One region of the Synechococcus sp. PCC 6717 genome, then DNA from elsewhere that is predicted to be linked to it. Evidence: riboswitches for the same ligand, from Rfam matches in the RefSeq annotation. Region 1 holds a riboswitch; the other holds the start of a gene.

Region 1 (3,493 bases):
CGCGGGTTTTCTTGAGCTTGTACTCAAGGTGAATGTCAGAGGTGGCAATGAACGTATGAATGCGTGGATAGTAGGCCGGTTTTAAGGCGTTGGCTGCCGCTTCAATATCCGAGCGGGTGGCTCGTGCTAGGCCACAAATCACTGGCCCTGTTTCGGTGCCCACCACTTCGGCAATCCGCTGCACGGCTTCAAAATCTCCAGGGCTGGCAAAAGGGAAACCAGCCTCGATAATATCCACCCCTAGCCGAGCCAGTTGACGGGCGATCGTGAGTTTTTCATCTACATTCAGTGCGGCTCCCGGAGACTGCTCTCCGTCCCGCAGCGTCGTGTCAAAAATCAAAACGCGATCAACCGTCTGGGGAGGATACTTTATCGCCATAAACAAGCCCCGTCCAAGCTTGAAAAAAGGGATCATTACCCCCTAGTCTAGCATTTTCCTTAGGTGGCCATCCCCCTAGGGAACCTGCCAAATCCGTTGATGGTAGCTGGGTAGATGATCTAAATTCACACTGGGGTGATGATGCCCGTGGGAATGAGACTCATGGTTATGGTTGTGATCGTGGTGGTGATGGTGGGAATGATCGGCACCATGGGCGATCGCCGCCAAGCGAAATTTACAGGCTTCGCAATTCATGGCCACTTGGCCGGTGAGGGTTTCTATTTCCCGTTGCCGCGTTAAATAAAATAACTGCGGATGTAACCCAATTTCCGGCAAGTTAACGTATTCTACCGCCGGGTACTGTTGCTGGGCAGTAGCGGTCAGGGTATAGATTTTTTTCACCAGTGCGCCAGTGAACATAAAGTGGGGCAGGACAATCACCCGCTGCGGCTGATAGAGATTGGCGCGGGCAAACCCTACCTCTAGGCGGGGATGGGTAATACCAATAAAGCACACCTCAACGGTCTTGTAGCCACTACCTTCCCAGAGCATCCGCGCTAGCTTGAAGACATCGCCGTTGGCATCGGGGTCACTCGAGCCACGTCCCACCACCAGTAACACCGTGTCGTCGCGGCCAATGCCTCGGGGGTTAAATTCCGGTGAGTCGAGCATTTCAAGGCGCGATCGCCAGAGGGTGAGAATTTCAGGGGCAATGCCATAGTGGCGACCGTAGTGATAGCGCAACTGCGGGAACGCTTGGCGAGCACGATCCAGTTCATTGGTCACATCAAATTTGTTGTGGCGCGCCGCAAATAATAAAATCGGCAGTACCGACAGATCGGTGTAGCCCTCTACTGCACACTGGCTTAAAACTTCAAAAATCGAGGGTTGAGTCAACTCCAAGAAGCAAGGAAAGACCGGGCGGCAAGGATCTAATTGATGATACGCATGGGCAAAGTCTAAAAATGCTTGGCGGCCTTGCGGATCGCGAGTACCATGACCCACCATCAGTAGCGGTCGGGGCTGGGGTAAGGGTGGTAAATCAAGGCTAAAACTCAGGGGATTAAGAATTGAATCGTTGGGCTGAATAGTAACGACCACGCTATAACTCCATGCCTGTGCAACGCAGACAAATAGAGTGAACCGCAGTAGGTAGGCATTCTGGCTTAGGGATCGCTCCCCTCACAGCTGCGGCACAGCCCCAGATTTACACTGGTGTTTCCCTACAAACTGCTCTTCACGGTTAACCTTCCAATTCTAACGAGCGTATTGTGGCTCTGTCTATGCGGGGGGTGGGGACTCGCTACCCCCTAGACCGCCTCCTGTGTGTTCACCGGCAACACAAACATAGAGCAAACCAGTGGTTTGGATCGGTAAAGGCTCGAACCCACGTCAAGCCAGCCGCCACGAGGTCTGACCTTAGGGAATCCAGCCAAAACTTCCGCGAGATTTCTGTGAGGATGCTTTCCCCGGCGGCAATGTCACAGGTCAATTCTAGGGCAGTGAGGGTTACCGTCTGTGTGTTTTGGCTGTCAAGATACATTTCGATTTGCTGTGCCACTGGGTTATAAATGGCTCGATGATCGAAGGCCAATGGCTCGAAGTTGCCCTGAAATCGCCAGTTAAGGTGGCTAAGGATATTGCGATTAAAGGCAGCCGTAATCCCCTGAGCATCATTGTAGGCGGCAAGCAAAACTTTGGTGTCTTTTACTAGGTCAACTCCAAGGAGCAGGTAGTCACCAACATTGAGCACCCGGTACAGTTGGCTGAAGAAACGTTGGCACTCAACCGGTGAGAGGTTGCCTAGGGTACTGCCTAAGAAACAGAGTAAGCGTCGCGGTGCAAGGGGTGGGGGCAAGTGCTCTAGGCCAATATCGTAGGTGCCCACAAGGCCATTGATCCACAGTTGGGGATAATCCTTCAGCAGCGCTATGGCACTAGTTTTGAGCATCGAGCCACTGACATCAATGGGACGATAGACAAGCTGAGGTTGTAGCTGGGCATAGGCGGAGAGTAAGTAGCGGATTTTGCGATCGCTGCCGCTGCCGAGCTCAATTAATTCACAGATGCCGGTCAGGGTGGCAATTTCTTTGGCGTGTTGACTCAGCAGCGCTAGTTCGGTGCGGGTGAGGTAGTACTCTGGCAGGTCAGTAATCTGCTCGAATAACCGCGACCCAACGGCATCATAAAAGTAGTAGGAGGGTAAATATTTTTGCGGTGAACAACTCAAGCCAGCAATGACATCTTGGCCAGCAGGATCGGTTTTAGAACCACTCAGGTAGGTCAGGTGTAGGCGATCGCCCACAGAAGGCAACATCAACTGGCTCCAGCAACTGGTAACAGAGGCAACCCCTAGGACATTCTAGCCTTTAGACGGTGTTCGATGTGCCGCCCCCACGCAGCGATCGGCAAACTCATCAACAAATACAGCACCAGCGCTAGGGCATAAAGGGGGAAGGGATGACTACTATGACGGATGATCCAGACCCGCAACACCGATGTCAGATCGACCCCTGCAATCACACTGACAATGGCCGAATCCTTGAGCATATAAATGAAATCATTGATCAGGGGTGGAATAACAATTTGCGCCGCCTGCGGCAAAATCACCCGCACAAACCCCTGCTGCTGGGTCATCCCCAAGGACAGCGCCGCCTCCCGTTGACCCGAATCCACGCCGCCCAGGCCAGCCCGAAAGACCTCTGCTTCGTAAGCGGCATAGTTAAGGGCTAGAGCCGTGACCCCTGCTGTCCACGCATTCACCCACGTTGCTAAATTGATCTGCGCTAAAACTGCCCCGACACCGTAGTACAGCAACAACAGTTGGGTGATCATGGGGGTACCGCGCATCACCTCAATAAATCCGGCAGCAGGCCAGCGCAAAAACAGGTAAGGGGAGGTGGTCATTGCTGCCAAGAGAATGCCAAGCACAATGGCGATCGGGAAGGAAATCGCACAGTAAATAAGGGTATTCAGCGCCCCCCGCAGAAAGGCCGGTAACGCCGCTTGGATTAACTCCATCCCCTACTCCTAAACAATGCCAATTTGCGCTTGCTGATCATTCCACAGTTTCCAGTGCTCATAAATTCGCCGCAGGGTACCATCGGTCTTGAG
Region 2 (3,493 bases), on a different contig from region 1:
AGTCCTGCCGCCACGTAAAAGAGGGTGGATTTGCCAGAGCCATTCAGACCCAGTAGGGCGGTTTTCCGACCAGCACCAAGCGCCACCGAGCAGTCTTGCAACACCGGTGTTAGGGTGTTGGGGTAGCGAAACCAAACGTGGCGAAACTCCAGCAGCGGTACAGACATAGTCTCAACCAAGGATACGATTGACTAGCAGCAGCAGGCCACCGCCAAGTCCTGCTTCCACAGCATACCGCTGGGAGTATGCGTAGGGCGGCGATCGCCACACCCGAAACTGTCCCGTAAACCCGCGACTCAGGAGTGCAAGGTTTGTGCCTTGGTAGCGCTGTAAGGACTGCCGAAACAGTTGTGCTGCCAACAGGCTGAGGCTATAGAGCCAGCGCGATCGCCGTTGATACCCCCCCCGTGCCCGCTGTGCGAGCTGGAGGCTGACGGCTGTGTCCAGCAGAATAAAAATATAGCGATACATGAGCATCAAAATATCCAGCAGAAAGGAGGGGACTGAGCGCCGCTCAAGTACCCCTAGCAGTTCTGGAAAGGGGGTCGTGAAAAGGATAAAGACCAAACAGCTACTGGCCACCAAGGTGCGCAGCCCCACCCCAAGGGCTTGAGTGACCTGTGCCTGCGGAATAAAGACCGACCATCCACCAACACTGAGGCGCCCCAGCAGTGGCTCTGTTGTTGTCGTCACTAAGCTTGTGGGTGCCACCTGCACTAACAGGCTGGGCAGGCTCAACACCCAAAATAGGGCGATCGCCCCGAGCACCGCAGCATAAACCCGCCACGGGATGCGAGCATAGCCAACAACCCAGACACTGAGCCAGAGCCACAACAGCCCTTGACTGAGAGGATGGGCAAAAAACGTAAACAGGAGCAGGGCGATCGCAAAAAGGAGCTTCTGCTCGGGCGGTATGTGCCGTAGCCCATTCCGGTAGGCGTAGGAGTCAAGGTGATGGTGCATGCAGCACGCTACCGTTACTTCTCCCGGCGAATTTGAAGACGTTTTTGGCGGTGGCGCTCGGTGTATTGCCCCACCACAAAGCCAATCACCCCCGCCCCCAGACTGGCTTGCAGGGCAAAGAATAGTGACTCAACCTCCGCACTCTGGGGTTCAAACACCGGCGTAGCCCAAGGGGTATAATCGGGTGCAATGTCGGTAATGAGGTCTTCCGCTTGGGCATCGGCACCTTCAAACTCGGCGTTAACAAACAGCAGCGGTGCTGCCCCAAGGAGCACAACGGCACCAAGCAGCAGCCAAACCTGCTTCGCTTTCGAGTTAACCATGGTGACCACGCTCCTGTAACAGATTAAGGGTGCGTAATTCTGCTGCGCAGTAAGTGGTGAGCCAGTTCCAGACTAAAACCGTCAATAGACCCTCACTAATGGCAAGGGGAATTTGGGTGATGGCAAACACGGCGGCAAATTTGCCAAATGCGGCTGCCACCCCGCCAACACTATCGGGAAAGGCTAGGGCTAACTGCCACGCGGTGAGGGCATAGGTAATGACATTAGCCGCAAACGCAGCAGTAAACAGGGCGATCGCCGGCTTTCCGGTCAGACGCAAGATGCCGTTATAGCAGCCCCATGCCACCCATGGCCCGACCACTGCCATGGAAAAGCCATTGGCACCCAAGGTGGTCAAGCCACCGTGGGCAATGAGCAACGCCTGAAACAGTAAGACCAAGGTGGCCAACACCGTCATGATGGGTGGCCGAAAAAGAACCGTTCCTAGGGCAATTCCCGTCGGGTGGGACGAGCTACCGGTGACCGAGGGAAGTTTTAACGACGATAAAACAAATGCATAGGCMCCCGCCAATGCGAGTAGTAGGGTGGACTCGGGCTGTGTCTTCACCTGTTGCCGCAGTGACCAGAGTCCCCATCCCAAAAATGGCAAGAACCCTAACCACCAGCCCAGCGCCCAGCCAACGGGTAAAAACCCTTCACTGATGTGCATCGCCAACACCGCCCTCGGGCTGGCAATCACCATATACATCGCCAGCAGGGCGATCGCCCCCAGCAGAGGGAGCCGCTTCCATTGCCTGACTTTCATTCATCTGTACCTCGCAGATATGCAACAATCCTCGGCGGGCATCCTGACTCAGAGCGGCCAAAAACCGTCATCACAGTTGCGGGACAGCGCCGGACTTGCACCGGACTTTCCCCCTTGCGTTCTGTGGCTGCTCCCCACAGAAACCGATTAGCGCTATTATAGGTCAGGACTGCTCGGTTACCCTTGGAAGCGTTTGCGCCTCAATGCAGGATGTCAACCCAATCGCGGCCAATGCGCACCGTTACATCCGACGAAATCACCCCAGTTGAGTTGGCCGACACCCGCCCAACCCCCAATACAGAGCGCACCATTTGAGCCGCCCCTAAATCTCCTTGCTGCGCCAAGACTTCGGTTGCGGCGGCTTCTTGGTGCCAGTCATCGCTAATGATGACATTGCTGTAGCCATGGTGGTATAGAAAGTCCGCCATATCTTGAGCCGCATCGGGGTGTCCCGAGGCATTTTGTAACGCGATGCGTACCGAACCACTTTCACTCCAAGTGGGGCTGGCTGACACTGAGCGCGATCGCGCTGCAAAGTAAGTCTCAACGATGCGATCGATCCCGTCGTAGTCAAGGAGCCAGTAGCTGGCATCGTACCCATCACCACTAAAGCGCCCGGGCAACAGAATCATGCGCAGATTCTCAGGATCCGTGCGCAGGCTAAATTGGGCGATCGCCATCAGTTCGCCAAAGGTCAAATCGGTATCTACGTGTTTCTGGAGAACCTCGTGGAGTTGGGGGAGCCGCGTCAACATGACTGGATTCGCTAGTTTCGTTTGCAGCGCCTTGATCAACATTTGCTGGCGTTGTGCCCGGCCAATGTCACCGAGGTCATCGTAGCGAAACCGTACAAAGCCCTCAGCCTGCTCACCGTTGAGGGTTTGTAATCCAGGGTAGAGATCAATGTAGAGTTTTTGGGTGTGATCACTGTAATACATCCGCTTGGGAACATTGACCTCTACGCCCCCCACCAAATCCACAAGGGCACGAAACGCTCCCGGGCCAATGCGAATGTAGCGATCAACCGGAGTGTAGTTCAGGGTTTGACTCACCACCTTGGCAACTAGGGGGACATCACCATAGACATTGGCCGCATTGATTTTATCAACCCCATAGCCCGGAATGTCAACGCGACTGTCCCGAGGAATACTCAACACTGTGATGGTGTTGTCATCAGGGTTAAACCGCGCCAGCAAAATAGTATCGGTGCGGCCACGGAAACTTTCTGGCGAGCCTTCCGGTGCCCCCAAAACCTTGTCAACCCCTAGCACCAATAAATTGATAGGCCGACTCATCTTCCCTTGCAAGCTGCGAGCCATCACCTCAAAAAAAGAGGTCTTCGCATCACCCCCCTGCTCTGCTTGAAAAGGCGACAGTAAGACAACACTCATTCCCGCAAAGGCCGAAATTAAAGACACCGTACCAAAGGCTGCTATCCAAC

Evidence for each region. Region 1 has a riboswitch for cobalamin ahead of L5470_RS08575 (sirohydrochlorin chelatase). Riboswitches for the same ligand answer to the same signal wherever they lie in the genome.
Region 2: linked by a shared signal. The riboswitch ahead of L5470_RS13050 (energy-coupling factor ABC transporter permease) and the one ahead of L5470_RS08575 (sirohydrochlorin chelatase) in region 1 are both predicted to bind cobalamin.

The regions. Positions count from the first base shown of each region.
Region 1 covers NZ_JAKLTV010000017.1:46,895-50,387, reverse strand. The annotation lists gene L5470_RS08580 (2-isopropylmalate synthase) at 1-379, opposite strand, end outside; gene L5470_RS08575 (sirohydrochlorin chelatase) at 455-1,480, opposite strand; cobalamin riboswitch at 1,514-1,646, opposite strand; gene egtD (L-histidine N(alpha)-methyltransferase) at 1,710-2,696, opposite strand; gene L5470_RS08565 (amino acid ABC transporter permease) at 2,732-3,400, opposite strand; gene L5470_RS08560 (ABC transporter substrate-binding protein) at 3,410-3,493, opposite strand, start outside.
Region 2 covers NZ_JAKLTV010000055.1:17,165-20,657, reverse strand. The annotation lists gene L5470_RS13065 (energy-coupling factor ABC transporter ATP-binding protein) at 1-167, opposite strand, end outside; gene cbiQ (cobalt ECF transporter T component CbiQ) at 172-963, opposite strand; gene L5470_RS13055 (energy-coupling factor ABC transporter substrate-binding protein) at 978-1,286, opposite strand; gene L5470_RS13050 (energy-coupling factor ABC transporter permease) at 1,279-2,052, opposite strand; cobalamin riboswitch at 2,069-2,215, opposite strand; gene L5470_RS13045 (LCP family protein) at 2,253-3,493, opposite strand, start outside.